Regions from separate parts of the Pseudoalteromonas sp. HL-AS2 genome, predicted to be linked through region 1. Evidence: predicted binding sites of a transcription regulator. Region 1 holds the regulator's gene; each other region holds the start of a gene.
What was found. The regulator ArgR, encoded in region 1, controls arginine synthesis, uptake and breakdown. The targets are predictions, from matches to a motif close to ANTGAATANNTATTCANT.
Positions count from the first base shown of each region.

Region 2: a site for ArgR is predicted at 3,771-3,788, ahead of RB215_RS00925 (2OG-Fe dioxygenase family protein). Genes of this name have one in related genera too.
Region 3: a site for ArgR is predicted at 7,044-7,061, ahead of gltB (glutamate synthase large subunit). Genes of this name have one in related genera too.

Region 1 covers NZ_CP133571.1:2,772,055-2,783,049, forward strand. The annotation lists gene RB215_RS12925 (methyl-accepting chemotaxis protein) at 1-1,727, opposite strand, end outside; gene RB215_RS12930 (DUF3718 domain-containing protein) at 2,110-2,487, opposite strand; gene folA (type 3 dihydrofolate reductase) at 2,567-3,058, opposite strand; gene cgtA (Obg family GTPase CgtA) at 3,132-4,289, opposite strand; gene rpmA (50S ribosomal protein L27) at 4,520-4,777, opposite strand; gene rplU (50S ribosomal protein L21) at 4,794-5,105, opposite strand; gene ispB (octaprenyl diphosphate synthase) at 5,528-6,499, shown strand; gene mdh (malate dehydrogenase) at 6,603-7,535, opposite strand; gene argR (transcriptional regulator ArgR) at 7,762-8,229, shown strand; gene RB215_RS12970 (Dyp-type peroxidase) at 8,245-9,144, opposite strand; gene RB215_RS12975 (ABC transporter ATP-binding protein) at 9,195-10,244, opposite strand; gene RB215_RS12980 (iron ABC transporter permease) at 10,245-10,995, opposite strand, start outside.
Region 2 covers NZ_CP133571.1:191,654-202,648, forward strand. The annotation lists gene RB215_RS00915 (OmpA family protein) at 1-755, shown strand, start outside; gene acnB (bifunctional aconitate hydratase 2/2-methylisocitrate dehydratase) at 1,052-3,649, shown strand; gene RB215_RS00925 (2OG-Fe dioxygenase family protein) at 3,849-4,481, shown strand; gene RB215_RS00930 (cysteine desulfurase-like protein) at 4,491-5,726, shown strand; gene RB215_RS00935 (2OG-Fe(II) oxygenase) at 5,746-6,450, opposite strand; gene RB215_RS00940 (thioesterase family protein) at 6,484-6,882, shown strand; gene glpD (glycerol-3-phosphate dehydrogenase) at 6,895-8,400, opposite strand; gene glpK (glycerol kinase GlpK) at 8,459-9,964, opposite strand; gene RB215_RS00955 (YdcH family protein) at 10,167-10,409, opposite strand; gene RB215_RS00960 (aminodeoxychorismate/anthranilate synthase component II) at 10,681-10,995, shown strand, end outside.
Region 3 covers NZ_CP133572.1:625,698-636,692, forward strand. The annotation lists gene ilvD (dihydroxy-acid dehydratase) at 1-544, opposite strand, end outside; gene RB215_RS17605 (glutamate synthase subunit beta) at 692-2,182, opposite strand; gene gltB (glutamate synthase large subunit) at 2,203-6,810, opposite strand; gene RB215_RS17615 (anhydro-N-acetylmuramic acid kinase) at 7,435-8,640, opposite strand; gene RB215_RS17620 (NADP-dependent oxidoreductase) at 9,122-10,150, shown strand; gene RB215_RS17625 (glutathione S-transferase family protein) at 10,200-10,817, shown strand; gene RB215_RS17630 (YkgJ family cysteine cluster protein) at 10,915-10,995, opposite strand, start outside.

The sequences.
Region 1 (10,995 bases):
GCCACCGCTTCCGAATTTAACTTAAGTTCTTGGGCATTTTGCGTTTGCGATTGAGCACCTTGGGTTAATGCTGTTATTTGCGTAGCAACTAGCCGTGAGTTTTCACTCAGTATGGTGAGCTGCCCATTTATCTCGCTCAGCGAGCCTTGCGTTTGCAGTGCCAATTGCCTAACTTCATCAGCCACTACTGCAAAGCCGCGACCATGCTCACCTGCCCTAGCTGATTCTATTGCTGCATTTAGCGCAAGTAAGTTGGTTTGATCTGCAATATTACGTATTACTTCTATAATTTTACTTACGCCTTCAACACCATTAAGTAGCTCTTGTAAGCTTTGTATACTGCGTTCAACCCGTGCCTGTGTATCGGCACTCGCACTTAACATACTTTGCGCAAATCCTAAGCTTTGTTCCATGGCACTAAAGGTACTTTGTGCGTTATCAGCTACTTGTGTATTAATATCATTAACTTGCTCTCCAATCTGCTGAATATCGGTTAGTAAATACTGATTTTGTTCCACTTGCCCATAACTCGTAGTAGTTTGTTGCTCAATCGTCTGTAAGTGTTTACTCATTTGCTGCATAAAAGCATTCACTACTTTTAGCATTTGCGCTCGCTCTTGTGCTTCTATGCGCTGGCGTTCAATTAGCTGATTAAAGTATTGGGCTATTTCCCCAACTTCAGTTTTTGGGTTATTACTGACAATATTTTTAAGCTCATTCGTTTCAATTAAAAATGCAAACCCGTCGCGCAACCGTCGAAGAGGATTAAGTACCAGATTACGCTGAACAATATAAACACCGCCAGCAAGTATAACGAGTCCACTAATAGCAACACAAAACACCCAAAATACTTGCTGCTTTAAATTATCTTGTTGTGTTTTTAGTGCTTGCTCTGCATTTATCACTGTTTTAGATAAATTACTAAGCTGCGTGCGCAATTCATCGGCCCCCGTCTGTCGTTGTTGTGCCTGAGTTAATGTACTGGTTAAATCCCGAGGATAGCGATTTGGCCAACTACTTAATTCTGATTTAATATCAGTAGCTAAATCTTCACTTTGCTCGTCAATAAATAAACTATACTCATCTACTTTATCCATCACACCTAAGTTTGGTAGCTGCTCTATTTTTGCTGCTAATACATTTAAATTTTTCACGCTTTGTTGCAAACTCTGCTCTACACTCTGCTGATAATCTAGCACCAGTTGATAACTAAATAATGATAAGTTAATCACTTCACTATAATACTCATTGGCCAATTTATAATAACTAAGCGTGTTGTTACTATTATCCGAAGCTGAGCGCGCATAATTAATTAACGAGGATGCCGAACCAGCCATTTGCCTTAGCGCATTATCAAGTAAAGCCGTTTCGTTACCAGAGAGCTTACCCAAGGCTCTATATTTACCGTTTATATCATTATTTAGAGTAATTAACTGCTCAGTAAGTTGTGATTTAAGAGCTGCTGGTAATAGCGTTAACTGTTTTTGCTCTACTTGCGAGATTAAACTTGAGGCTTGTGTTAAGTATTGGCTATCGCCTTGTGCTAAGTAATTACTTAGATAGCTCGCTAGATCAACCATAATCGTATTTTTAAGCTGTCTATATGCACTGTCTTGCTGCTCTAGTTTTAGAAAAGTTTGACTGGCCCAAAGTAGAGTCATAGCTAATAAAACACTTGCGAGAGTTAACAAAACAGCCAGTAAGCGGGTAAATGTAGAGGCGCGCATAAATAAATCCCTAAAATCATATGCGCGTAGAATATTGACTATTTATGACAGTTTAATGGCAAATACTAACAATCGTATTAAATTCATGAGCTGTCAAAGCAACAACAAGAATGTTAACCCAAATAAAAACAATGAGTTATTTTTTGTGGCTATTCCTAGATTCCTTTAACTTCAGCACCTATAGAGTCGGCTATAAGTTCATTTCAACACAATAAGTAAGTTAATAAGTAAAAAGGGTTATGTTTTTAATAAGGTTGGCGTTTGTGTTAAAAGGGGGGGATTACAATACTAAAATAGTGCTGTGTTATTTAAAATTATTTATAAAAATACAGGCGTAAAAAAACCACGTATAAAACGTGGTTTAATCGTATTTATTGTAAAATTAAAGACCTGCGCGCTCTTTAATTATAGTAATTAAGGGCGATCCTGAATGACCGTTCGATTCAGCCCATGATATATCAGCACCATCTTCTAGCGAGCTTTTAGATAAGTTTTTTACTATATATTCACCGCTGTCTAATGCATTACTTGCCACTGCATGACGCAATAAATTATTGCCGTTACAAAATACTGCGTCGTATATATTACGAACTTTCACTCGTGAGCTTTTAAGCTTACTACGTAAACGATTTTTATCATCCGCTGCAATATACTCACAGATAGAAATCGCTAACTGATCATCTGCTTGTGCAGGGGCAGTATATACAAACGAACCGGCTGCAAGCGCAGTAATAACAACTAGCTTTGATAACTTAATCATGGAAAACCCTTTTTATAATACTTTATTCCTATTGGATTAGTTAATATTGTACCAATATGCTCAGTATTTCGCAATAATGTTAAGAGTTTTTATATAAAGTTACAAACTTATGACTATATTGATTTTTTTCATCCGCAGCCATTTGTATTTCATCTTTAACCTGCCAGGTTGCCACTTTTTCGTAATCAGGAAACTGAGTGTCACCTTCAACATCTAAGTCTATAAAGGTTAAATAAAGTCTTTGTGCACTTTCTAAAAATTGTTGATAAATATTTCCACCACCAATGATCATCACCTCTTCCACATCAGCAACTAAATTTAACGCGGCCTCTGGCGTTGTAACAATTTCTATTCCAGTTGCTTGATACTGGCTATTACGGGTAATAATAATATTACGACGCCCAGGTAAAGGCCGTCCAATAGACTCAAATGTTTTGCGCCCCATAATCACAGGTTTACCTGTGGTTACTTTTTTAAAATGCTGTAAGTCTCCAGGTAAATGCCAAGGCATTGTATTATTAAGGCCAATTACACGGTTATTTGCCATTGCAGCAATCATTGAAATTATCACACTAATTATCCAGTATTTATTATTAAACAAAGAAAAAGGAGCATAAGCTCCTTTTATATGTAATTAATTATAATTAACGCTCGTACACAACTTCTACGTCGTAATCATCTTCATTCCACTCATCCCAATCATCATCATCGTCGCTCTTTTTAGCGGCTTTTTGATGATAGGTGTCCCACTTAAACTCAACTTCTTCGTCTGTTGCTTCAACGAATTTCTCTTTTGGCATGCTTTCAAGCAATGTCATTACGTCATGAATTAGTGGTTGAGTATTTGATTTATTAATAGCAGAAATGCTGTAAATATTTTCAGTTTCGCCTAGCTCTTGTGCAATTTTTTCACATAAAGCTTTTGCTTCGTCAGCTGGTAATAAATCTATTTTATTAAATACCAACCAGCGCGGTTTTTCTGCTAATTTAGGACTGTACTGATGTAACTCATTAACAATCGCAAATGCATTATCAACTGGATTTGAGCCATCAACTGGCATTACATCAATAATATGCAGTAATATTCTACAGCGCTCTAGGTGTTTCAAAAATTGAATACCTAAACCAGCACCATCCGATGCGCCTTCAATTAAGCCTGGTATATCAGCGATAACAAATGATTTATTAGCTTCAGGACGTACCACACCTAAATTTGGAATAAGCGTCGTAAATGGGTAATCTGCTACTTTTGGTTTTGCTGCCGATACACTACGGATAAAGGTAGACTTACCTGCATTTGGCAAACCTAATAAGCCTACATCTGCTAGTAACAATAACTCTAGTTTAAGGTTGCGTACTTCGCCTTCTGTCCCTAAGGTTTTTTGACGCGGAGCACGGTTTGTACTTGATTTAAAACGCGCATTTCCTAAGCCATGGAAACCGCCTTTTGCCACCAAAATCTTTTGGCCATGTTGGGTTAAATCCCCTAATCCCTCTTGCGTATCAACGTCCATAATACGTGTACCTACAGGCACCATAATAATTAAATCGTCAGATTTTTTACCCGTACAGTTACGGCTGCGGCCATTAGTACCGCGATCTGCTCTATGAAAGCGTTCAAATTGGTAATCAATTAAGGTATTTAAGTTTTCATCCGCTTGTAGATAAACACTACCACCGTCACCACCGTCACCACCGTCAGGCCCACCTTCTGGGATATATTTTTCACGACGGAAAGACACGATACCGGCGCCACCGTCTCCAGCTTCTACGCGAATTTCTACTTCATCTACAAACTTCATGATTACTCACTTTAGGGATTGGCTTGTTAATAACACTATTATATACCCAAGCCAACTTAATACCAATTGGCATAAATATTTGAACCATTTTACGAATTAGATCGCTCTATAACTTCGTTAAAGAGCCCGCTACTTAAACCCATAGGTATAATTGCAGGCTTGGGTATATATTGTAAAATAATGAAAACAAAAAACCCCGCAAAGGCGGGGTTTTTTAACTATCTTACTGATTACTCAGTTACGATAGTTACGTATTTACGGTTTAAAGGACCTTTTTGTTCAAACTGAACTTTACCATCTGCTTTTGCGAAGATAGTGTGGTCTTTACCGATACCTACGTTTGTACCAGGGTGGAAACGAGTTCCACGCTGACGAACAATGATGCTACCCGCTAGAACTGATTCGCCACCAAAACGCTTAACACCTAGGCGTTTGCTTTCTGAATCGCGACCGTTACGAGTACTACCAGCTGCTTTTTTATGTGCCATTTCTAAGTACCTCTAATTAAGCGCTAATGCCAGTGATTTTAACTTCTGTGAACCATTGACGATGGCCCATTTGCTTACGAGAATGCTTACGGCGTCTAAATTTAACAACCTTAATCTTCTCACCGCGACCATGTGAAACAACCTCAGCTGTTATCTTACCACCGTTTACGAACGGTACACCAATCTCGATTTTCTCACCATCAGCAACTAAAAGTACTGAATCAAATTCTACTGCTGCACCAGTTTCAACGTCTAATTTTTCAAGACGAATCGTTTGACCTTCAGTCACACGATGCTGTTTACCACCACTTTGGAAAACCGCGTACATAATTAACTCCGTCTGTGCGCCCTCAAATCGACGCAACTAAAATATTCTTCGATAGGGCGCGAAGTTTACGCTACGGCGTAATAACTAGCAAGCCTATTTTGTAATTAAAATGAATAAAAAGTAGCTGCATTGAGAGCAATTCAATATTTCCCCTATTTTATATTAAATAGCCCTTTTGCCAAGCGCTTTTTCACGATTAGTGAAAATAATTTGCCTTAGCTAAACACACACTACAACGGATAATAAATAAACATAAATTACAGCACACTTTGTACGCTAATTAATCAGCTATCTCTCGTATTTAAGTGCTAATTAGCGATGTTAACCGTGTTTTTTCAGGGAATCGTCACAAAATATCGAGCTAGTGCTTTTTTTGTTGTACAATCTGCGCCGTTCACACATAAAAATTGGCTCGGAGATCAATGGATATAAAAGCTATCCAGGCGTTAATCGAAAACGATATGAATGACGTCAATCAACTTATACATGCGCAAATGCGCTCAGATGTGGCGTTAGTTAACCAACTTGGCTTGTATATTGTAAACAGTGGCGGCAAGCGCGTGCGCCCAATGTTGGCAATACTAGCGGCCAGAGCATTGGGTTATCAGGGTAAAGATCATATTACACTTGCAACTATTGTTGAGTTTATTCATACCGCAACACTATTACATGATGATGTTGTTGATGAATCTAACTTACGCCGAGGCACGCCTACAGCAAATGCTGAGTTTGGTAATGCTGCCAGCGTATTAGTGGGCGACTTTATTTACACTCGTTCATTTCAGCTTATGGTTGGCCTTGGTAAAATGCAGGTAATGCAAGTGCTTGCAGATGCAACTAACATTATTGCTGAAGGTGAAGTATTACAGTTAATGAACTGTAATGACCCCGACACCACTGAAGCGAGTTATATGCAGGTTATTTACTCTAAAACCGCTAAGCTATTTGAAGCCGCGACAGGCCTTGCGGCCATTATTACTGAGCAAAACCAAGCCACGCTTGATGCGCTTAACCTATACGGCATGCATTTAGGTACTGCGTTTCAGCTCGTTGATGACGTACTTGATTACAACGCAGATGCAGATCAATTAGGTAAAAATATTGGTGATGATTTAGCCGAAGGGAAACCAACTCTGCCGCTTATTTATGCAATGCAACATGGTAATGAGCAGCAAACACAGCTGATCCGTGACGCTATAGAGCACAGTAATGGCATGGATCATCTTGAAGAAATTTTAGCGGCACTTAAACAAACCAATGCGCTTGAATTTACGATGCAAAAGGCCGAACTTGAAGCCGACAAAGCCATTGCTTGCTTAGACTTTTTAGCTGAGTCTGAATATAAACAAGCACTTGTGAGCCTTGCCCGTATTGCAGTTGATCGCGATCACTAACTTTACTGCCTTTATGTGTAGCTAACCTGGGTGCAGGTTAGCTAAATTCCGAGCAATAAAAAAGCCTGCAAACGCAGGCTTTTTTGTCACTTGATTTTGGCTATTACGCCATGAAATCAACACCTTCTTTGATGTCTTTTTTCAGTGTTTCAAGCATGTCATTTTTTGCTTTTGTTTCAAATGCGCTTAGTTCGCCGTAAGAAAGAATTTCTTCTACGCCGTTTTTACCTAAACGTACTGGGTGTGCAAAGTACTCCGCATCGCCATTTTCAACAGCAACGTACGCGTAATCTACAACGTCTTCACCTTGTAGGCCTTTAACTAAAGACATACAAAAACGAGCTGCTGCTGCACCCATTGATAAAGTAGCTGAACCGCCACCCGCTTTAGCATTTACAACTTCAGTACCCGCATTTTGGATACGTGGAGTAAGTGCTGCAACTTCTTCATCTGTAAAGCTCACGCCTTCAACTTGAGAAAGTAGAGGTAAAATAGTAGTACCTGAGTGGCCACCGATTACAGGAACTTTAACAGTTGCTACGTCTACGCCTTTAAGTTCAGCAACAAATGCTTCTGAACGAATAACGTCAAGCGTAGTAATACCAAATACGCGTTTAGCGTCGTAAGTACCTGCTTTTTTAAATACTTCAGCAACAATTGGTACAGTGCCGTTTACTGGGTTAGTAATAATACCTACTAATGCTTTAGGACAACTTGCAACTATGCCTTCTGCTAATGTTTTGATGATACCAGCATTTACATTAAATAAATCTGCACGATCCATACCTGGCTTACGTGGCATGCCAGCAGGAATAAGTACGATATCAGCATCTTTAAGCGCTTCATTTAACGCATCAGCGCCAAAGCCAGCTACTTTAACCGCTGTAGGGATATGAGATAGATCAACCGCAACACCTGGAACTACTGGTGCAACATCATATAGTGATAATTCAGAACCAGCTGGTAAGCCTGTTTTTAATAATAAAGACAACGCTTGACCGATACCGCCTGCAGCACCTAATACAGCAACTTTCATTGGAATTCTCCGTGATTTGAGGTAGGAAATATTTATGGCTCTAAGATAAAGAAATTAGCGACTAAAAACAAATTTATCCTGCCTATTTTCGTAATATTTTAGACCATAGTTGTAAAAACATTTGGCCTGAATACAGTAAACTGGCAAGTTAAATAAACAACTGCTGCATAATTATTCGTTTTTGTGTAGAATTTGCGGCATGGATAATAAAAAGCAAATAAAAACTATGCAACCACAAGACAAACAGGAAGCGTTAGTAAAAGCATTTAAAGCGCTTTTAAAAGAAGAAAACTTTGGTTCTCAAGGCGATATAGTAGATTCGTTAAAAGAGCAAGGTTTTGACAATATAAGCCAAAGTAAAGTGTCGCGCATGCTTAGTAAGTTTGGCGCGGTACGAACGCGCAATGCCAAACAAGAAATGGTGTATTGCTTGCCAGCAGAAATGGGCGTACCCACAGCAAAAAGCCCGTTGCGCCAGCTTGTTATTGATATAATGCATAACGAAATGATGATTATTATCCGTACCAGTCCAGGCGCGGCTCAGCTTATTGCGCGTTTACTTGACTCATTAGGTAAAGCCGATGGCGTGTTAGGTACTATAGCTGGCGACGACACTATTTTTATTGCCCCAGCTAAAATATCTGAAATAGACTTAACCCTAGAGCGGGTACGTATTTTATTTGATACGGTTTAGTATTTAAAACATGCGTTATAACTGTTTTAAAAACCCAACTGACGGTGCAAAAAACGCAGACCCCATATCGGCTTGAGTAAAATCAAGCCAATGATCATAGCACTCCCCCTCACCTAAACGACTTTTTAATACCTGTTCAAATGCGGTTCCACTGGCCGAGCAAGTAATTGACAGCATTCCTTGCTCGTAAACATCGCCATAAGGCATGCCTTGATTAAGTAATATTGGCTGGCCTTGCTCATCTTTTAATTCACTGCGTTGTGCATGGCTGGTTTCAAGCGCTGGGGCTATAAGAGTGTTGTCTAAGCGAGTGCGACCTATTATTTGCTCTTGCTCATCTAGCGATAGATGCTGCCATACGCTTAGATCGTGCTTATAACGTTGCACATGAATATAACTGCCTTGATCCTCAAAGCTACCTGGTTTATTTATTAACGCCGTTGCCCGCTTTTGTCGGCCATGCGGCATTTTGCCACCATAAATAAAACCATTGAAATCGCGACCATCTAAAAATCTAAAATTACGAATTTGTTCCACCAGCTCTACATCTGGTGCAAATAACTTTAAAATTTGCAGTGCAAATAAATGATTAACGTCTTCGCGGTCTGAACGTATTTGCACAAACAAATCACACGGCTGCACGCTCATTGCGTGTTCATTATGATTTATATTAGGAAAGCTTTGTAGTTCACTGGGGATATACTCTGGCAAAATATGCGGCCAATACTGTGCACCAATAGCCACCATACAAGAAAGCATAGATTCAGAAAACTGATCGCTAAACTCTTCCTCAATAGCGCTTACTTGCTTGAGCTTTGTACGTAATGACTCATCTTGGCCATCAAACACATTAAAAAATAAATGCAAACCGTGTAAGTTTGCTTCAGCACAAATCCCTGATTGCGCTTGTGCCATTGTTATTCCTTAGCTTATAAATAGATAAACACAGCGAATAACAAATTAATTTATGATTCGAAAAAATTCACCGTGTGGGGTTTTATTTTTATTATAACCTGCTCATTTTGAACAAATGACTGGCCATATTGCGCTGCAACTTCTATTTCTTGTTGTGCAATAACTACAGTGTAAACATAAGCCGAACCAATAAAACGACTGCTTAATATGGTGGCGCGTTCACTATGGCTATCTTTTTTATTGTCGCTCATTAGCTCTATTTGATGAGGACGCACATATATTTTTCCTATATTAGCCTGATGCTGGTGCGCAATAACCGACTCAACTAGGCCAAAAGCGGTTTTATATTCAGTTGCTGTTAACACTTCTGCGCTTAAGTATATGCCCTGACCCAGAAACTCTGCAACCTCCTTTGAGCTTGGTTTAGCAAAAAGCTGTTCTGGGGTGCCCTGCTGAGCTATTTTACCCTGGTGCATAATAGCCAGCGTGTCTGCAAATGCAAAAGCCTCTTCCTTTGAGTGGGTAACAAATACTGCCGACACTTGTTGAGTTTTAATTATGCGGCGAATATCGGCAATTAATTCAAAGCGTACTTGAGTGTCTATATTCGAAAACGGCTCATCAAGTAATAGTAAACTTGGTTTGTAAGCAAGTGCACGCGCAATCGCCACGCGCTGTTGTTGCCCACCCGATAACTGATGCGGATACCTGTCGGCGCAGCCAACTAAATGCACCAGCTTAAGCATTTCATCAACGCGCTGTTGCTTTTGCTCTTTACTCATTTTACTTAAGCCAAAAGCAATATTATGTGCCACGGTTAAATGCGGGAATAACGCATAATCTTGAAACATCATGCCAATATTACGATGCTCTGGCGAGATAAATGTATTGGCGTTACTCACCAGCTTACCATCGATAAACACGCTTCCTTGTTGCGTTTCTATTAGCCCTGCAATTGCTTTTAAGGTGGTGGTTTTACCACAACCACTGGCACCTAACAAACACACTATTTCGTTTTTACCTATGGTTAAATTTAGCTCGTGAATAACCTTAGTACCGTTATATTGATAGCTCACGCCTTGTAAAATCAAACTACTCATTTAACTACGTTGCTCCATAGAACGGTTAATAAAATACAGAGGGATAAATCCAACCAGCACAATAAATAATGCCGATATAGAAGCCAGCTCTAATTGCTCATCACTCACATACTGAAACACATGCGTAGCTAAGCTTTCAAAATTAAACGGCCTAAGTAACAAAGCCGTAGGTAGCTCTTTCATGCATTCAATAAACACCAGCAAAGCCGCAGTAAGCAACCCGCGTCTAAGTAGGGGTAAATGCACCAAACGTAACGTATGGCCTTGGCTTTTGCCCATAGATTGGCTAGCCATGTCGAGAGAGGGGCTAATGCGTAAAAAGCTCGACTCAATCGCGCCATGTGCTACTGCGTAAAAACGCACTACATAAGCAAAAATAATGGTAAATACACTGCCAGTGAGTAACAAGCCTATATTTAAGTCGTATGGCTCAAGCACACGGTTTACCGTATTTTCTAACAGCGTAAGCGGTAATAGCACCGCAATAGCCAGTACTGTTCCTGGTAAAGCGTAGCCGGTGCTAGCTAATCGCCCCGGAATAAGTGGATAATTTTGCTTGGCTATACGTTGATAAAACACCACTAATACACTAAGTAACAGCGTTACTACGCTTACTACTATAGCTACCTTTAAACTTTGCCACGCATAGCTAAAAAACTCACTACTCCATGCTTGATCAAAATAAACAATGGCGTACTTTATTAACACAGCGATAGGTATAACAAAGGCAACAATTAAAATCACACTGCAA
Region 2 (10,995 bases), 630 kb from region 1:
TTGATGCACTTTACCACTTTGGTGGCGGTCCTTTCTATGGTTTATTTGGTATTAAAGAAGTAAAAGTAGCAACAGATAATACTTTCTTAAACGCAGGTGTTGGTTACCAGCACTTCATTACAGACGGCTTATTTGTTAACGCAGAAACATCTGTTTATCAAGGTCTTGACCGTGGTTATACCGATGTGAACGCTAAACTAGGTATTAACTACTTATTTGGTCAAAGTTCAGTAGCAGAAGAGCCAGTTCAACCAGCTCCAGAGCCAGTAATTGTTGAAGTTGCACCAGTAGATAGCGACAACGATAACATTCCAGATGCAGATGATCAGTGTCCTAACACACCAATGACAGATGCAGTTGATGGCACAGGTTGTACTTTATACGAAGATAAAGAAGTAACTGTAAGCTTATTAGTGACTTTCCCTAATAATACATCTGCAGTATCTACACAGTACTTAAACGATATCGATAAAGTAGCTGAGTTCTTAAAAGAGTACCCAGATACAACTGTTCTTTTAGAAGGTCATACTTCTTCTGTAGGTAAAGCATCTTACAACAAGTGGTTATCTAAAAAACGTGCTGACGCAGTAGCTAAAAAATTAGTAGCTGATGGCGTAGCAGAAGACCGTATTACTACAGTTGGTTTAGGTGAAGAGCGTCTTAAAAATGAAGCGAACACTAAAGCAGCACACGAAGAAAACCGTCGTGTAGAAGCGCATATCAAAACGATTAAAAACGTTAAAGTTTTACGTTAATAAAATCGATTGAATTACAAAAACCCAGCTTTATGCTGGGTTTTTTTATGCCTACTAAAAACTTAAATTAAAAATTAATACTAATGATTCTTACTTAATAAACATTCATAGAAATTGATTTTACTTTATCTACTATTCATAATACTTATAGTCGGTATAATCAGTTGCTGAACTGGATAGATTTTCATCTACCCACAAAAGCTTTATAATTAAGCGTTAGAATACTATAAGTATTGGGTAACATTGCGCTTATGAAGCGCTACCGAATACTTTCACGTCACCAAGAGGGCAATATTGTGCTACAAGAATATCGTAAACACGTAGAAGAACGTGCCGCGTTAGGTATCGTACCAGCGCCATTAGATGCTCAGCAAACGGCTGATCTTATTGAATTAATCAAAACTCCACCGGCTGGTGAAGAAGAGTTTATTCTCGACTTATTTGCTAATCGTGTACCGGCAGGTGTTGATGATGCAGCTTATATCAAAGCAGGGTTTTTAGCGGCAGTTGCTAAAGGTGAAACTAATTCTCCACTACTTTCTAAAGAAAAAGCGGCAGAATTATTAGGAACTATGCTAGGCGGTTACAATATCGCACCTATGATAGACCTACTTGATGACGACACACTTGCACCTATCGTAGTAAAAGGCCTTTCAAACACATTATTAATGTTTGATGCATTTTACGATGTAGAAGAAAAAGCAAAAGCGGGTAACACATTCGCTAAGCAAATTATTGAGTCTTGGGCAAATGCAGAATGGTTTACTAATAAACCAGCTGTTGCTGAAAAGATTTCAGTTACTGTATTTAAAGTAACTGGCGAAACAAATACGGATGACTTGTCACCTGCACCAGATGCATGGTCTCGTCCAGATATTCCACTACATGCTTTAGCTATGCTAAAAATTGAACGTGATGGTATCACTCCTGACAAACCAGGCGAAGTAGGCCCAATCACCCAACTAGAAGAATTAAAAACTAAAGGCTTACCACTAGCTTACGTTGGTGATGTTGTTGGTACGGGTTCTTCACGTAAATCTGCAACTAACTCAGTGCTTTGGTTTATGGGCGATGATATCCCGTTTGTACCAAATAAGCGTGTTGGCGGTGTATGTCTAGGTAATAAAATTGCACCAATCTTCTTTAACACTATGGAAGATTCTGGCGCTTTACCAATTGAGCTAAATGTTGATGAGCTTAACATGGGCGAGCAAATTGACATCTACCCATACGAAGGTGTTGTTAAGCAGCATGGTACTGATAAAGTAATCTCTAAGTTTGAACTTAAATCTGAAGTGATTTTAGATGAAGTTCGTGCTGGTGGTCGTATTCCACTAATCATTGGTCGTGGTTTAACAGACAAAGCACGTACATCACTTGGTTTAGGTGCTACTGATATATTTAAAGTACCAACAGCAACTGAAGTATCAGATAAAGGCTTTACACTAGCGCAAAAAATGGTTGGTAAAGCATGTAACGTTGCAGGTATTCGCCCAGGTCAATACTGTGAGCCTAAAATGACAACTGTTGGCTCGCAAGATACAACAGGTCCTATGACACGTGATGAGCTTAAAGATTTAGCTTGTTTAGGTTTCTCTGCAGACTTAACAATGCAGTCTTTCTGTCATACATCGGCATACCCAAAACCTATTGATGTAAACACGCATCACACGCTTCCTGATTTCATCATGAACCGTGGCGGCGTTTCACTTCGCCCAGGTGACGGTATTATTCACTCATGGTTAAACCGTATGTTATTACCAGATACCGTAGGTACTGGTGGTGATTCGCATACACGTTTCCCATTAGGTATTTCATTCCCAGCTGGTTCGGGTGCAGTAGCATTCGCAGCAGCAACAGGTGTTATGCCTCTTGATATGCCTGAGTCAATTTTGGTTCGTTTTAAAGGCGAAATGCAACCAGGTATCACATTACGTGACCTTGTACATGCAATCCCTTACTACGGTATCAAGCAAGGCTTATTAACAGTTGAGAAAAAAGGTAAAATTAACGAGTTCTCTGGTCGCGTACTAGAAATTGAAGGCGTTGAGCACCTAACTGTTGAGCAAGCGTTTGAATTATCAGATGCATCTGCTGAGCGTTCAGCTGCAGGTTGTACGGTTAAGCTTTCAAAAGAGTCTATTTCTGAATACCTAGAATCAAACATTGTTATGCTTAAGTGGATGATCTCTGAAGGTTATGGCGATGTACGTACGATTGAACGTCGTATTAATGCAATGCAAGACTGGTTAGCTAATCCTGAGCTTATGGAAGCAGATAAAGATGCTGAATACGCTCACGTAGTTGAAATCGACTTAGCTGAGATTAAAGAGCCAGTTCTTTGTGCTCCAAATGATCCAGATGACGCGCGTTTACTTTCTGATGTTGCTGGCGAGAAAATTGATGAAGTATTCATCGGTTCTTGTATGACTAACATTGGTCACTTCCGCGCGGCTGGTAAGTTACTAGATGGCTTTAAAGGTCAACTACCTACTCAGCTTTGGGTTGCTCCACCTACTAAGATGGACAAAGACCAACTAATTGAAGAAGGCTACTATGGCATCTTTGGTCGTGTTGGCGCACGTATAGAAACTCCAGGTTGTTCATTATGTATGGGTAACCAAGCACGTGTTGCTGATAAAGCAACGGTAGTGTCTACCTCTACACGTAACTTCCCTAACCGTTTAGGTAATGGTGCAAATGTATTTTTAGCATCATCTGAACTTGCTGCAGTTGCGGCAATTATCGGTCGATTGCCAACTGCTGCTGAGTATCAAGAATATGCAGCGAAGATCAATGCAACAGCGTCAGATACATATCGCTACTTGAACTTCCATCGCATGCCTGCTTACACTAAAAAAGCAGACAACGTGATCATTCAACAAGCAGTATAATTTTTACAGCTTATTTAAAAACCCGCTTTTGCGGGTTTTTTATTGGCAAAAATAAATTTTAGATAGTTAATGTTGTTTTTTTGCATTTATTGTATTAATTTTGGTGGTTAATTGTTTTGAAGTTAAATAATAAAGCAATAAATCCTCTTTGCATGCATTAAAATCCCTGCAATATTATAATTACTATAGCAGGATTTTTATGACCGCTTTAAACCCCCAGAATTTACTGCAGCTGCGTTTTATTAACCAAACAAATATTGATTTGGTTAAGCCTTCTTTTGATAACCTGCCGACTAATCCTTATGCAGATGGTGCCTTTCGTAAACGCCGTTACTCTGTAGTTAAACTACAAAATGGTGAGCTAAAGCTACAAGCAACAAAAGCATTTGTACAAGATGATGCAATTAATACCTTTCAGGGTAATGTTGAGCGTAGTTACGAAAATTTAGAGCAAAGCCTACTTGAGTCAGCGGGCATGAAAAGTATTGTGAATGAGTTTCGTCAAATTACCGGGATTGATGAAGAACGTGATATCGAAATTCACCAATTTCGTATGTTAGCCATTGATAGTGATACGCCTGCAGCGCCAGAAGGCGTGCACCAAGATGGTTTTGATCATGTGTGTGTATGTGGAGTATCGCATGAAAACTTAGAGGGCGGTGAATTGCTTGTATACGAAAACAAGCAAGCCGATCCCTGTTTTAAAATGGCCATAAAAGACGGTATGTTTGCAGTAATTAACGACCGTCAAGTGTGGCATAACGCTACTCCAATGAATAAACTTGATGCCAGTAAGCCAGGTTACCTGGATTGCTTTGTATTAACGTCTTAAGGAATGAGCATGAATATAACGCAATTACGTGAGCAATTTCCGGCATTAATGCAAAGCGTTAATGGTAAATCTCCCGTGTTTTTAGACGGCCCCGGTGGCTCGCAAGTACCGCAATCGGTACTTAACGCTATGACTGCTTATTTGGGTTATTACAACTCAAATTTAGGTGGAGCATTTTTCTCAAGCGATAAAACCGTTGAGCTAATGGCAAATGCTCGCCAAGCTGCTGCCGATTTACTCAATGCGCCCAGCTCACAACAAATTGTATTTGGTCCGAATATGACCAGCTTAACGTTTAGCTTTAGCCGCGCAATTTCACGCGACTGGCAAACGGGTGATGAAATTATTGTCACTAACGCGGATCACTTTTCTAACGTTTCGTCGTGGCAGCAAGCCGCAGAAGATAAAGGTGTTAAAGTTAATACTGCGCTTATTAACGAAACCGACTGCACACTCAATATGGCGCAGTTCGAGAGTTTACTAAACAGTAATACTAAGCTGGTAGCGGTAACTTATGCTTCAAATACCACAGGTTCAATTAACAATATTAAACGTATTGTAGAGCTTGCCCACAACGTAGGCGCACTTGTTTATGTTGATGCCGTACATTATGCACCGCACGAACTTGTAGATGTACAAGCGCTTGATTGCGACTTTTTAGCCTGCTCTGCGTACAAGTTTTTTGGCCCGCATTTAGGTATGGTTTATGGCAAAAAAGAGCACCTTGAAGGATTTACCCCGTACAAAGTTGAGCCAGCTAAAGACGTAGCGCCTGGTCGCTGGGAAACCGGCACGCAAAGCTTTGAAGCCATGGCTGGTTTTATAGCGGCGGTTGATTACATTGCAGCAATTAGCGAGCTTGACGACAGCCATTCACGCCGCGAAAAGTTAAGTGTTGCCTTTGCTAAAACCAAGCAACACGAAATGGCGCTGAGTGAATACTTTTTAACGCGCTTAGTTAATTACCCGCGTATTAAATTGTTTGGTATAGATGATTTAGATCGTTTAAATGAGCGTACGCCTACTTTTGCGTTAACTTTTGAAGGTTTAGAGCCGCGCGCTGTATCTGAATGTTTAGGTAAGCAACATATTTGTGTATGGGATGGCAACTTTTACGCGCAAGGTTTGTGTGAGCAATTAGGCGTACTTGATAAAGGTGGCGTAGTGCGCATTGGTTGCATGCACTACAACACCACCGCAGAGCTTGATCAGTTATTTAATTTGTTTGATGAGCTACTAGGTTAATATACATAAAAAAGGTGCGCTAGCTCTTTGGCGCACCGTATATTTGCTCTGCGCGGTTAAACAGTACCCACGAGGTTAAAATATACTTATCGTTAGATACTGGCTTATTGCCACGGTGAGTGTGAGTAAAGTAGCCGGGCGCTATTACCATAGTGCCTTTTTTAGGCGCAATTTTACGCTTTTGATAATAAAACTCCGTTTCCCCACCTTGTTCAACATCGTTCAAATAAAACATAAACAGCAATACTCTATGTAGCGCCTCGTTATGATTTAACTGCGGATAAACTTCGCTGTGCCAATACGGGTAACCGCCTTTATTAACTTGGTATTTTTGCGCCTGAATATTTCCTAGCCTAAAAATTTGCTGCACTAATAAGGGCAGTTGTGGTTTACCCACTTCATCAAAGTTTGCGTGTGTTAAGTCAACAGGTTCGCCACTTTTAGGGTGATACACTTTTAGGCCAAAGGCACCAATCATAATAAAAATATGTTCTTCAATGTATTTAAAAACATACTGTGCAGTGGTTTGTTGAATGTGTTTTAATTGCTCAACGTATTCCGGATGATTGTTTAAGTGCAAGTCGTGGCTATCTTTTTTATTTAAATCGATACCGCCAGATGTCATCCCTTGTTTTATATGCGGGCTTTGAGAAAAGGTAGTGATAAAGTTATCACAAAAGTCATTGCTGAGCGCGTTATCGTATACGCGAATAAAGTCCGTCATAGTTTACCTTTATATAATTATTATTGGATTATTATGTTTATTGAAAAAGTGATGCCGCGCTTTAGTGAAACAGATGCGCTAGGACATATTAACAATACCGTACTCCCTGTATGGTTTGAAGCTTCGCGTGCGCCTATTTTTAGGTTTTTTACCCCAGATTTAAACCCACATGACTGGAAGCTAATTATTGCCAAAGTCGAAGTGTCGTTTGTTGGTGAGTTATTTTATGGCCATGAAGTAACCATTAAAACCTCAGTAGAGCATGTAGGTACCAGCTCATTTGTATTACGCCAAGAAGCTCACCAGCAAGGTAACTGCTGTGCAGTTGGTAAAACGGTATTGGTACGTTACGATTTTGCAGCAAAAGCAAAGCAATCGCTTTCAGTATCTGAAAAATCGTCACTTAATGAGCATTTAGCCCCGGCTAGCTAGTTTGGTAAATGTTTACAGCGGTATTGAGCCATTATAATTTTGAATATACTGGCTCAGCGCTGTTATTTGCTCAGTATTAAAACGCAAACCTAACTTACTACGACGCCACAATATATCCTCGGCGCTGCTAGCCCACTCGCTATTAACTAAATAATTTACTTCAGTGGCGTATAAACCATGGCCAAAATGCTGGCCTAAATCAGCTACGCTTCGGGCATCTGTAAGTAGGGTATAAGTGCCAGTACCGTAACTGCGTATAAAGCGATTTAAAATAAACTCAGGCAACCATGCGTACTTTACCTGTAGTTGTTGCTTTAATACTATCTTTGATGAAAAGTCGCCACCGGGTAATGGAGTGTTTTTTGTCCATGTTTGGCCTATATGCGGATAAAAGCTGGCGAGTTCGTTTACTGCGTTTTCAGCGAGCTTGCGATAAGTGGTAATTTTCCCACCAAATACACTTAGCAGTGGTGCCTGGTTATTATTGCTCGATAATATCAGTTTGTAGTCGCGAGTAACGGCTTGTGCGTCGCATGAGTTATCATCTAGTAAGGGGCGTACACCACTAAAGGTATGCACTATGTCGTTATGAGTAAGTTGTTTTTTAAAGTAATTATTAGTAATGCCAATTAAGTAATCGACTTCTTTATCGCTAATTTTTACATCTGCTATATTGTCGCTGTATTCTTCATCTGTAGTGCCAATCAGTGAATAGTCATCTTCAAATGGGGTAACAAAAATAATACGCTGATCTTTATTTTGTAAAATATAGGCCTGCGGCTCAGTGTGAATACGCGGCACAATAATATGGCTGCCTTTAACTAAGCGAATATTATGTGGCGACGGCCCAGTAATTACCTCATCAAAAAGTGATGCAACCCAAGGGCCCGCTGCATTAACAACTCCTTTAGCAACTATAGAACATTGCTTTTTGCTACCTTGTTGCTCTAAGGTCACACTCCAATTATTGTTATTGCGAACTGCTTTAATACAGCGCGTGCGGCTTAAAATGGTTGCACCTTTTTGCTGTGCTGCTAACGCATTTAAAATAACTAACCTCGAATCATCAACCCAGCCATCAGCGTATTCAAAACCGCGGGTAATAGTATTATTCAATATACTATCGCGGGTAAATTTAATTGATTTTGATGCGGGTAAAGTAATGCGTTTGGCAAGATGGTCGTATATAAACAACCCAATTCTAATCATCCAGTAAGGGCGTAAATGCGCTTGATGTGGCAGCCTAAAAGATAGCGGCCACATAATATGTGGGGCATTTTTTAATAACACTTCACGCTCTTTAAGTGCCTCTTTTACTAGCCTAAATTGGTAATGCTCTAAATAGCGTAGTCCACCATGAATAAGTTTACTGCTACTTGATGATGTAGCAGAGGCTAAATCATTTTGCTCACACAGTAATACTTTTAAGCCTCTACCGGCGGCGTCAGCCGCAATACCAGTGCCATTAACGCCACCGCCAATAACCAGTAAATCATATTCATTATCGAGTAATTTCACTGAATACCTCTTTATTAATTTAAGCGATGGCATATCAATAGCGAATAACACTATCGTATTAGCAGTCGTCTTTTGTTGCGTTATTTGAAAGCGTGACTTGTGCTATACAGTGCTGCCATTTTGCGTATAAGTCGTTACGTTCATCTATGCTCATGGTTGGTTCAAAACGACGGTCGCATTGCCACATAGTAGCTAATTGCTCCGTTGACTTATAAATCCCAGTTTGCAGCCCCGCTAAATAGGCAACACCCAGAGAGGTTGTTTCTGTTAGCGCTGGGCGTTCCACACTTGCGCCTAAAATATTAGCTAAAAACTGCATGGCCCAATTATTTTTTGCCATGCCACCGTCCACGCGCAAAATACTTGGACGCAGGCCATCACCTTCCATGGCTTTTTGTAAATCTTTGGTTTGATAGCCAACAGACTGCAGCGCCGCTGCTACTATAGTGCTAATGCCAGAATCACGGGTTAAACCTAAAATAGCACCACGGGCATTGGCATCCCAGTATGGGGCGCCTAAACCGGTAAACGAAGGCACTAAAAATACGCCGTGATCCAGTGGCACGTCTTTGACCATAGCCTCGCTGTCGCCGGCATGTTCAAGTAGCTTTAAGCCCTCAACAATCCATTGCATAGTGGCACCCGCCATAAAAATACTGCCCTCTATAGCGTAGGTCACTCTACCATTGAGCCTGTAAGCCACAGTAGTTAATAAGCGGTTATTAGAGGTAAGGGCTTTATCGCCCGTATTAAGCATTAAAAAGCAGCCCGTTCCGTAGGTACTTTTAGCCATGCCTTCTTTAAAGCAAGCTTGACCAATTAATGCGGCTTGCTGATCCCCCGCCATAGCGCAAATTTTAATCGGTGCACCAAAAATTTCACTGCTGGTACTGCCAAACTCGGCTGCGCTGTCCATCACTTCTGGAAGCATAGAGTGTGGAATATTAAACTGCGTTAGTAACTCTTCATCCCAACATTGCTGATGTATATTAAATAATAGTGTACGTGAGGCGTTGGTGGCATCGGTACGGTGTACTTTGCCAGCGGTTAAATGCCACAGTAAATAACTGTCAACCGTACCAAATGCTAGCTCGCCGGCTAGCGCTTGTTGCTGTGCATCGGCAACATTATCTAAAATCCAGCGAATTTTAGTGGCTGAAAAGTACGGATCTAATAATAGCCCGGTTTTATCGCTAATTTTTTTACTGAGTTTATTGCTACGTATTTGCTCGCAATACTCGCTGGTACGGCGATCTTGCCACACAATGGCATTATAAATTGGTTGGCCAGTCTTTTTATTCCATACTAAAGTGGTTTCGCGCTGATTAGTGATACCAATGGCAATGACCTGCTCGGCTGTAACCTGGTTATTAGCCAGTACTGTTTTACAGGTACTTAGTACGGTTTGTAAAATATCGTTAGGGTCATGCTCAACCCAGCCATTATTGGGAAAGTGCTGCGGGAATGTTTGCTGAACAGTATCAACTACCTTGGCATCTTTGGTAAATAAAATAGCCCGAGAGCTGGTAGTTCCTTGATCAATCGAGAGTATGTATTTAGACATAAGCTTAACGTTATTTATCTTAGATACAGATAGCTTGTCTGCAAGTTAAATTAATAGCAATGCTTTTTAAATATTAGGAAGGGCTGCTATAGCTATAACGCTGTAATTTATACCAAGGGTGGTGGCAGTGTATATTAAGAAGCAAGAGTAATAAGAGCCCATAAGTCAGAGGGCTCTTAAATACAATGGGTATAAATTGCGCTTAGCTGGCTTTTAACAATTGTTGATGTAGCCAATCTTTTAACACCACACGGTCATGTTTTAATTGCAGCATTTCCTCGTCATCGATAGGCGCGTCTTGCAGCTCTAAGGTACGAATTTCTTTATCAAGCGCGTTGTATTTTTTGGCTTTATCTGCAAACTCTGGATCATTGCTATTGAGTTTTTTAATGGTATTTAGGTGCTCAGGAAAGTCTTGAGTTAATGAATGATCTTCGCCTAACATAGGTACTCCTTAACGGTGCGTGTAATAAATGTGTTTTAAAAATAACACGCTTAGGGTTTAGTTAAATTCAGATTGTATGGGTATTTATGTACGCCATAATATTAGAGCTGGGGGTTGCTTGAGTATAAATCAACACATAGCCGTTATTAATTATTATTACGGAAATACTTATATATCACTATACAAAGCACTGACACTCAAAGATGCTTAAGTTAGAATACAAAATGCAACAACTCCTCGCAAACAATAACTATTTTGAGTGCTTTATTACATGCTTTTAATGATCGACAATTACGACTCGTTTACCTATAACTTGGTACAGTACTTTCAGCGTTTAGATCAAGAGGTACTGGTTAAGCGCAACGACCAAATAACGCTTAGCCAAATTAAGCAGTTAAATCCTCAACATATTGTTATATCACCCGGTCCTAAAAGCCCAAGCGAAGCGGGTATTTCATTAAGTATTGTTGAGCAATTAAAAGGGCAGTATCCTATTTTAGGAATTTGCTTAGGGCATCAAACTATTGCCCAAGCCTTAGGAGCAAAGGTAGTGCGTGCTAAAAAAGTAATGCACGGTAAAACATCG
Region 3 (10,995 bases), on a different replicon from region 1:
CTAATTGCGTAATTGGAATATCGCCTGCCGCGTAGCTGCCCACCGCTTCAAATACCGAGACTATATCGGTATGATTTTCACCGGGTAAAATTGTACCGCCGTACACAAATATAGAAGGGCGGTTTAAACGTGCTAAACCCATTAAACAACCCGGCATATTTTTATCACAACCGCCAATAGCAATAATACCGTCGTGGCCCATACCCGCCGATACCGCTTCTATTGAGTCGCAAATTACTTCGCGTGATACTAGAGAATATTTCATCCCTTCGGTGCCCATAGAAATACCATCGGATACGGTAATGGTATTATATATAACGCTTTTCGCACCGGCGCTATCTACGCCTTTACCCACTTCTTCGGCAAGTGTATTAATGTGCATATTGCACGGCGTTACCATAGACCATGTAGAGGCAATACCAACTTGAGACTTTTTAAAATCGTCATCATTAAAACCTACCGCTCGTAACATAGAACGACTAGGAGCCTGAGCGCTACCATCTACAATTTTTTGTGAATATTTACGTGGTTTTTCAGAAGTCATTTCTTACCTTACCTACTTTTTACAAGGTTTATTAATAGAACAAATTATAAAAACAAGCCCCACCTTGCATAATTAATGCGGTAGGGCTTGCTATAATAGATGGTTTTAACTTTTAAAGCAGTTAAAGTTTACAGACTTGTAATCGCTTTAAGGCAAATAGCTTTTACCCATTAAATAGCTGTCAACCTCACGCGCGCAGCGTCGACCTTCATCTATTGCCCACACAATTAAGCTTTGTCCGCGACGACTATCGCCTGCGGCAAATACGCCAGGCTTGCTTGTAGCAAACTTATCGTACTGTGCTGCAATATTAGAGCGAGCATCCTGCTCTAAACCAAATTGTGCAACAAGGCCACCTTCTGGCCCCATAAAGCCCATAGCAATCAGTACTATATCGGCAGGAATTATCTTTTCACTGCCCGCTACTTCTTGTGGCACCATTTGCCCTTTATCGTTAAGTTGCCAAGTAATATCTACAGTGTGCACAGCTTTAACATTACCTTGCCCGTCACTTTCAATTTTTTTAGTCATCACTAAATATTGACGTGGATCTTGGCCTTGTACTGCAATAGCTTCTTTTTGGCCGTAATCAACCAACAAACGTTTTGGCCATTGTGGCCAAGGATTGCTGCTCTCGTCGCGTTGCTCGGGTGGACGAGGCATAATTTCTAGCTGAATAGCACTTTTACACTGATGGCGAAGCGCAGTACCAATACAATCGGTGCCGGTATCACCGCCACCTATAACCACTACATTTTTGCCTTTCGCATTAATGAACGCTCCGTCTTGATGTTCGCTATCGAGCAAGCTTTTGGTATTGGCTGTTAAAAAGTCCATAGCAAAATGCACACCGTTAAGCTCGCGCCCTGCAACGGGTAAGTCGCGCGGTACTGTGGCACCAATACATAACACGACTGAGTCAAAGTCAGTTTCTAACTGCGCCACACTAATGTCTTTGCCTACTTCAGTATTAGTAACAAAAACAATGCCTTCTTGGGCTAAAATATCAACCCGACGTTGCACTAATTCTTTTTGTAGCTTCATGTTTGGAATACCATACATTAGCAAGCCACCAATGCGGTCGGCGCGCTCATATACAGTAACCATATGGCCAGCTTTATTTAACTGTGCTGCAGCGGCAAGGCCCGCTGGGCCCGAACCAATTACGGCTACATTTTTACCAGTGCGAGATGCAGGTGGCTCAGCAACCACCCAACCTTGCTTAAAGGCATGATCAATAATTTCTTTTTCATGTAACTTAATAGCCACCGGATCGGCGTTAATACCCAGTACACATGCCCCCTCACAAGGGGCTGGGCATACACGCCCAGTAAACTCAGGAAAGTTATTGGTTTTATGCAATAGCTCTACTGCATCTTGCCAGCGGCCGCGATAAATTAAGTCATTCCACTCCGGTATTACATTATTTACCGGACACCCAGCTACTGCCGGTGCAAATTCTGATTTTGCCGACTGACAAAACGGCACGCCACAATCCATACAACGCGAAGCTTGCTGCTCTACATCTGCTTGTGGTATTTCTTCATATACTTCCAGCCAGTCAATTAAACGTTCACCTGCGTTACGCTCAGTTGGCAAGGCACGACCTACGTTGATAAACCCTGTTGGATTTCCCATAATATATTCTCCTTGGCAGCTTAAGCTTTAGCGCTAGCTATGTTGTTTAAATGAATGTCGAATGCTTCTACGGCAATGTCATACTCTGAGGTGAATTTTCCGCTACTGCGTACATCATTCATATAACCTTGCATGCGTTTGTAATCAACCGGCATTACTTTAACAAAGCGCTTAACATTGCTGTCCCAATCTTTTAATAAATCACTGGCAACATCTGAACCTGTAGCATCAAAATGTTGGCTAATTAAGACTTTTAATTCGTGGCTTTCAGCGTCGGTATCTACACTTTCAAGTGCGACCATTTCCATATTGCATTTAGCCGCAAAGTCATTATTTACATCAAGTACGTAAGCAACACCGCCCGACATACCTGCAGCAAAGTTTCGACCAGTTGCGCCCAAAATAACCACTTTACCGCCGGTCATGTATTCACAACCGTGATCCCCCACACCTTCAACAACGGCTGTTGCGCCCGAGTTACGTACACAAAAACGCTCCCCCGCTATACCGCGTATAAAGGCGCTACCTGAAGTTGCTCCAAAAAAGGCCACATTACCAATGAGGATATTTTCACTTGCAGCAAACTTAGCTTGTTTACTAGGGTACACCACTAAATTTGCGCCAGAGAGCCCTTTACCAAAGTAGTCGTTGGCATCGCCTTCAAGTTCAAAACGTAAACCCTTGGTTGAAAAACAACCAAAGCTTTGCCCCGCTGAGCCGTTAAACTTAACCTTAATAGTATCTTGCGGTAAGCCATCTGCATGGTACTTTTTAGAGATTTCGTTAGAGATCATCGCCCCTATGGTTCTGTCGGTGTTAATCACATCGTATTCAAGCGCCACACTTTGCCCAGACTCTAGTGCCGCTTGAGCATCTTTGATCATTTTGCGATCGATAATGTCGTCGATTAAATGCTTTTGCTTTATTGATTGATACAGAGTTTCGTTTTCAGCGCATTCTGCTTTGTGTAATAGTGGAGTTAAGTCAACGCCTTGGTATTTCCAATGGTCAACATCTTTGCGCTGCGTAAGGCACTGAGTTTGGCCCACCATTTCTTCAATACTTCTAAAGCCAAGCTCAGCCATAATTTCGCGTAAACCTTCTGCCATCATGGTAAAAAAGTTAACTAAAATATCGGCACGACCAGTAAACTTGTCGCGCAGGCCTTTATCTTGTGTGGCAATACCAACTGGGCAGGTATTTAAATGACACTTACGCATCATAATACATCCCTCAACCACCAATGCTGTGGTAGCCATGCCGTACTCTTCTGCACCAAGCAGCGTTGCAATGGCTAAGTCGCGTGGCGTTTTAAGTTGCCCATCGGTTTGTACCGTAATACGGCTACGCAGTTTATTACGCACCAAAGTTTGATGCGTTTCAGCCAAACCCAGTTCCCACGGTAAGCCCGTATGTTTAATTGAGCTCAGTGGTGACGCACCGGTGCCGCCATCGTGGCCCGCAATCAGTACCACATCGGCATAGGCTTTTGCCACACCCGATGCAACCGTACCTACACCCGCTTCTGATACTAATTTAACGTTAATGCGCGCGTCGCGGTTGGCGTTTTTAAGATCGAAAATAAGTTGCGATAAATCTTCAATAGAATAAATATCATGGTGTGGCGGCGGCGAAATTAAGCCCACCCCTGGCGTAGAGCCACGAGTTTTACCTATCCATGCATCTACTTTATCGCCGGGTAATTGCCCACCTTCGCCCGGTTTAGCGCCCTGCGCCATTTTTATTTGTAGCTCATCGGCATTCGCTAAATAATGGCTAGTAACACCAAAACGACCCGAAGCCACTTGTTTAATTCGCGAATTCATCGAATCGCCATTTTCAAGCGCAGTATAACGAATTGGGTCTTCGCCGCCCTCACCGCTGTTACTTTTACCGCCAATGCGGTTCATAGCTATAGCTAAAGTAGTGTGTGCTTCCCACGAAATTGAGCCAAACGACATGGCACCCGAGGCAAAGCGTTTGAAAATGTTGGCAACCGGTTCCACTTCGCTCAAGGCAATAGCAGGACGATCGCTATTCAATTGTAATAAACCCCGTAAGGTAAAGGCTTCTTTACTTTGATCGTCCACCGTTTTTGCATACTGCTTAAACTGCTCAACATTATTACTGGCTGTTGAATGCTGCAGTAAGCGAATTACCGTGGGATTAAATAAGTGCCGTTCACCATCATGACGCCACGAGTATTCTCCGCCCGTAGGCAGTAGTTTATCTATAGCAATGCGGTTGGCCTCAGGGAAACCCTCACGGTGGCGTAATAGCGCCTCTTGGGCAATTTGATCTAGGCTTAAGCCTTCAATACGGCTAACCGTACCGGTAAAGTACTGATCAATAACCTCAGAGTTAATGCCCAAGGCTTCAAAAACTTGCGCACCTAAATACGACTGTAGCGTTGAAATACCCATTTTAGAGAAGGTTTTCAACAAGCCGCTGCCTACCGCTTTGGTGTATTTTTGGGTAATTTGTTCATTTGTTAAGTTAGTATCAAGTACGCCTTCATCACGTAAACCATACATGCTCTCTAGGGCTAAATACGGGTTAACTGCCGCAGCGCCATAACCAATAACAGTAGCAAAATGATGCGTTTCGCGTATATCACCCGACTCCAAAATTATATCGGCAGATGAGCGTAGTTTTTCACGAATTAAATAGTGATGCACCGCTGCTGTTGCCAATACCGAAGGTATAGCAACATGGTCGCTGTCTACGCCACGGTCACTTAAAATGAGTATTTCATAATCATCTTCAACGGCATTTTTGGCATATAAACAAATACGATCCAGTGCTCTTTTTAGTGCACCTGGCCCACCGCTGGCTTTAAAAGTAATGTCGATCGTTTTAGCTTGAAGATGATTGTTATCTATATACTGTAGTTTGCGTAATTGCTCATTGGTCAATACAGGCTGTTCTATTTCAACCTTATGGCAATGCCCAGGTGTTTCATCGAGCAAGTTAAGTGAGCGGCCAATATAACCGCGCAACGACATAACCAACTCTTCACGAATAGGGTCGATGGGTGGGTTGGTTACTTGCGCAAATAACTGCTTAAAATAATGTGATAATTGTTGCGGGCGATGCGACAGCACTGCAAGCGGCGTGTCGGTACCCATAGCGCCTAGTGGCTCTTTAGCCGTACCAACCATACCCGCCAGTACTAGGTTAAGATCTTCGCTGGTGTAACCAAATGCTTTTTGTATTTTTCGCAGCTCTGCCAATGGCGGCTGGGCAAAAGACGCGCTAGGAACGGGTAAATTGTCTAATTCAATTTTGTTTTCAGCTAACCAACGAGCATACGGCTGAGCCGAGCTAACGTGTTGTTTTACTTCGTCATCACTAATAATGCGACCTTGCTCTAAGTCAGCAATAAATATTTTACCCGGTTGCAAACGCCCTTTTTCAACAACCGTTGATTGATCAACGCACAATGCACCGGTTTCAGAGCCCATCACTAGCGTGCCATCTTCGGTTAACAAGTAACGCGAAGGGCGCAAACCATTACGGTCAAGTGTTGCACCAATAACGTTGCCATCGGTAAACGATAACGATGCTGGGCCATCCCAAGGCTCCATAATACACGCATAGTATTCATAAAATGCGCGCTTGGTGGCATCCATATTGGTTTGTGTTTGCCATGCTTCTGGCACCATCATCATCATTACTTGCGCCAAAGACCGCCCGCTGAGCACTAATAGCTCAATAGCCATATCAAGATTAGCCGAATCTGAGTTATCGTTATTACACACCGGATTTAACATATTCAATTCAGCATCGCTAAAATTAACCGAGCTAAACAATGCCTCACGAGCATTCATCCAGTTAATATTACCGCGTACCGTATTAATTTCACCATTGTGGGCTATATAACGAAACGGCTGCGCGCGGCGCCAAGCAGGAAAAGTGTTGGTTGAAAAACGAGAATGAAACATCGCCATTCCCGAAATAGTACGCTCGTCTTGCAGATCAAGGTAATACTGGCGCACTTGCTCGGTAGTAAACTGGCCTTTATAAACAATTTTGGTAGATGACATTGAGGTTACATAAAATTCGTCACGTTCGGTGAAATCTAAACCATTAATTTTATGCGAGGTGTATTTACGCAGCACAAACAGCTTACGTTCAAATTCTTGTGCGCTTAGCGCTTGCGGCTTAGCAATAAACACTTGCTCAATATTTGGCTCGCTTTCAAATGAAGCCGCGCCTAACATAGAGTTATCGCCCGGAACATCCCGATACCCTATTAAGGTTAAACCCAGTTCGGCAATATTTTGATTTAGTATTTTTTTACACGCGTCGCTAAGTGCTTTATCGCGTGGGAAAAAAATCATCCCCACACCATAGTTTAAGGCGCTTGGCAGCGTCCACCCTAGCTTTGCGGTTTCTTGACGGAAAAACTCATGAGGAATTTGAATAAGAATACCAGCACCATCACCACTTTTAACGTCAAACCCTGTTCCACCACGATGTTCCATGCAGCTGAGCATGGTGAGTGCATTTTCGATAATATCGTGTGACTTTTTACCCTTAAGGTTAGCGACAAAGCCAATGCCGCAACTGTCATGTTCAAATTCAGCGCGATAAAGACCTTGGGATTTTTTGCTCATATCATTCATTACTTATTCCTATTTCATCAGCCTATTGCTATCAGCTAAATTGTGCTTACTAATTAAGTCATATATTTTTATATACTCGAGGTATGCGCTTATCTCATTCAAAAAATCGTTAAAATGCCTAAAACAGCCACTGTAAAATCTTTTTGAATTTGTATAGTGCAGTATTTATTAGTGAAAACTTTAATCAAAGGGGGATAAAAACTAGCCGTAAAATAACGCTGAGTCAACTAAGAAATGAATATACATTCAGATTATATGAATATATATAGTCAAAAATAGTTATTAACAGCCCATTTACACTGCATTTAATAACTATGCCTTATGTTTTAAAAAAGCGCATAGTTGATTTGGATGGGTTTGGTCTTTTTAGTTATAAAAGTGCACCACTAAGGCCTGAGGGGCGAAACTAAGGGAGGATTGGTGCATCTTTAAAAAGTAAATAAGCAATAACATTTTTATAATAACTAAAGCGCAGCTGCAATTAATTACTACAAAACAATATTCACGCTAATGGCAGCGCAAAAAAATAAGCTTACCCTATAACAGTAAGTCGCAGTTATGCAAAGGCCAAACAGTGAGTTTGGCTAGGTCTCACCTAAAAACTTAAGCTTAGAATATGTGGTTTCAATCTGCAAAACTCACTTTACCCATAGTAACGCCTGCAATTCCTTGGGCTTTATTATCAAGGTGTAGCTGCTCACCGGCTAAGCATTCGTTAGCTAAAATAGCAAAAAGTACCGCTTCTTTCGCGTCGGGATCAACCCCTAATGCGTGAGTATTTTTAAAACCTTTTATGGTCGGACAAAGCGTTACTAAATGTTGCATTAAGAGTAAATTGTGAATGCCGCCGCCACTGGCATACACCACACTATTGGGCGCCATTTTTACACACGTATTTAGCGCATTGGCAATAACCTCTGCGGTAAAGCGGTTTAAGGTGGCCATTACGTCTTGATGACTTAACTTTTGGGTATTTGAAGCCTGTTGCGCAGCCTCTAAATAAGCCAGATTAAACACTTCAGGGCCAGTAGTTTTTGGCATTTTTAGGGTTAAAAAATGATTGTCGCAAAGCGCTGTTAGTAACGCAGTATTAATAACGCCCGCTTTCGCTATCGCAGCGTTTTCATCGTAATGCATGTTATTAAAATAACGCTGCACATAGGCATCCATAATGGTATTACATGGGCCAATGTCAGAGCTAAATACTGCGTTGCTATCGCCATTTTGGGGTAAAAAAGTGAGGTTAGCTATACCGCCCATATTGAGCAAAATACGGTTTTCGTCAGAGCTTGAAAAAAACAAATAATCACCATACACGGCAAGTGGTGCGCCCTCGCCGCCTGCTGCTATATGCTTTTGCCTAAAATCGCCAATGGTAGTAATACCTGTAGTAACGGCTATTTGGTCGCTGTCGCCAATTTGTAAAGTGCCATTGTTAAAATCGTTATACTGATGCTGGCTTTTAGGACAGTGGTAAATAGTTTGTCCGTGGCTGGCTATTACATCTATATTGGCTGGGTTTACCTGCCAGCTGTTTAAACACTGATTAACCATGTCACCATGAAATTTACCAACCCAAGGGTGCAGTAACGTAAGGTATTCTAAGTTGCATTCACGCTTGGCAAATACCTGCTTTATTTTTGTTTTATAATCATCGCTATAATCAACCGTAGTAAACTTTAAAACCTCAATTTGGGTATGCACACCCGCGGCAGTTATTTTACATAAGGCAACATCAAGTCCATCTAACGAGGTACCACTCATTAGGCCTATAATTAATCGGCTTGGCTTTAACGCACTGTTATAAAGCTTACTAATGTGTGGGTGCATAATAATTTCGCATCTATTGTTGTTGAGTTAATAGCATTCATTTTAGAATAGTTTAAATAAAAGTTATAGCGCTATAAAAATCAGTTAATCCACTTATAAACTCACCTTAGAGTAAATACTCACACCTTGGGGTTGATTTTTTAACCGTGTGCCCAAAACTCCTGTATTAAGATATACATACTTAACCTGAGCTCTGGTTAAGAGATTTACTAACGTATTGAATCATCGTTATATTTGATTTTATTTTCTCTAGCCAGAGGTTTTCAGTGAAAACAAGGCGAATTTACGCGTCAATAGCTGGCCTATTGCAAGTAAATTCAACGCAGTTAGCGCTGAAAATAGCTGCTTGAGATAAGTTTATTATCCGGAGCTCAGGTTTCTTACTACTTATCTGCGCATTATTGTTTAGTTTCAACTTTGCTTTAAACACAAACTAAAACATTCAGATCAAAGTAGTTCACTCATCTATTGGAGATTTTATATGTCAGTAACCAGTCGACAACTCACGTTAGCATCACGCCCACACGGTGCTCCTACCGATGAAAACTTTGCATTAAAAACACTAGAGCTGCCGCCATTAAAAAATGGTGAAGTATTACTGCGTACCATTTACTTATCCCTTGACCCTTACATGCGTGGCCGCATGAGCGACGCTAAATCGTATGCCGACCCAGTAAATGTTGGCGACGTGATGGTTGGGGCAACTGTATGCCAAGTTCAAGAGTCTAAAAACGACTCCTTTAGCGAAGGCGAATGGGTATTGGCTTACACTGGTTGGCAAGACTACGCTATTAGCAACGGCGAAGGGTTAATGCAATTAGGCAAAGAGCCTGCTAATCCTTCGTATGCACTAGGTATTATGGGAATGCCGGGCTTTACCGCTTATATGGGATTACTTGATATTGGTGCACCTAAAGCAGGTGAAACCGTGGTCGTTGCTGCAGCAACAGGCCCTGTGGGCGCTACCGTTGGCCAAATTGCAAAAATTAAAGGCTGTAGAGTCGTCGGCGTTGCCGGTGGCAGTGAAAAATGTAAGCACGCAGTAGAAGTATTAGGTTTTGATGCCTGTATTGATCACAAAGCAGATAATTTTGCACAGCAACTTGAACAAGCCTGTGATAACGGTATTGATGTTTATTATGAAAATGTGGGCGGAAAGGTATTCGACGCCGTATTGCCACTTCTCAATACATCAGCACGCGTACCTGTGTGTGGTTTAGTGTCGCAGTATAACGCAACTAGCTTACCAGAAGGCCCTGATCGTTTGGGTATGCTAATGGGGCAAATACTCTCTAAGCGTATTAAAATGCAAGGCTTTATTATTTTTGACGATTATGGCCATCGTTATGATGAGTTTGCAACCGCTATGCAGCAATGGCTACAAGATGGAAAAATTCAATACCGCGAACATATGGTAGAGGGCATCGAAAATACCATTACTGCCTTTAACGATATGATCAGCGGAAAAAACTTCGGTAAAACCGTAGTTAAAATTAACAGCCCACTTTAAATTTAATGCGTTGCTGTCTATATAAAGTAGCAACGCAACAAGGATTACTATGATCAAGCTACATCATTTAAATAAATCACGCTCAAAACGTATTATCTGGTTACTAGAAGAATTAGCCGTAGATTATGAAATAGTTGCTTACCAACGTAATAAAGACACTTTTTTAGCCCCAGATGAACTTAAACATATTCATCAGCTTGGTAAGTCGCCGGTGATAGAAGATGATGGGATTATTGTTGCCGAGTCGGGCGCAATTACCGATTACCTCATTACTAAATACGGTAACGGAAAGTTTGCACCTAAAGCAGGCACTAGCGATTATGTTGATTATCAGCAATGGCTACACTTTGCCGAAAGCTCAGCTATTTTACCGCTGCTGCTTAAAATGTTTGTATTAAAAGATGGCGCTAAAACCCAGTTTTTAGAAGGTTACGCCGACGCCGAAACAGCTAAAGTAATAAGCTACTTTAACGATCGCCTAGCAGGCAAACGTTACTTAGTAGGCGACACCCTAACCGGCGCCGATTTTATGATGTCGTTTATTGTCGAAATTGTTAAAAACTCAGGTCAACTAGCGCACTTTAAAAACCTAGTTAAGTACGATGAGCAATTACAAAGCCATGAAAAATTTCATACCGCACAAGAGCTTGAAGCTAAATACGATTAATAATCGGCTGGTATTAGTTTTATAGTTATACCAATTACATTAAATTAGTACACATTTAAAAAGGGCCTTGGGCCCTTTTTACGTTTGCTGTAATAATTTAAATTCCGCCTAGCTCGCGCTCGGTAATACACTCATCCGACGCCATTTCAAATTCGCGACACACTAACGGGCGGTTTTC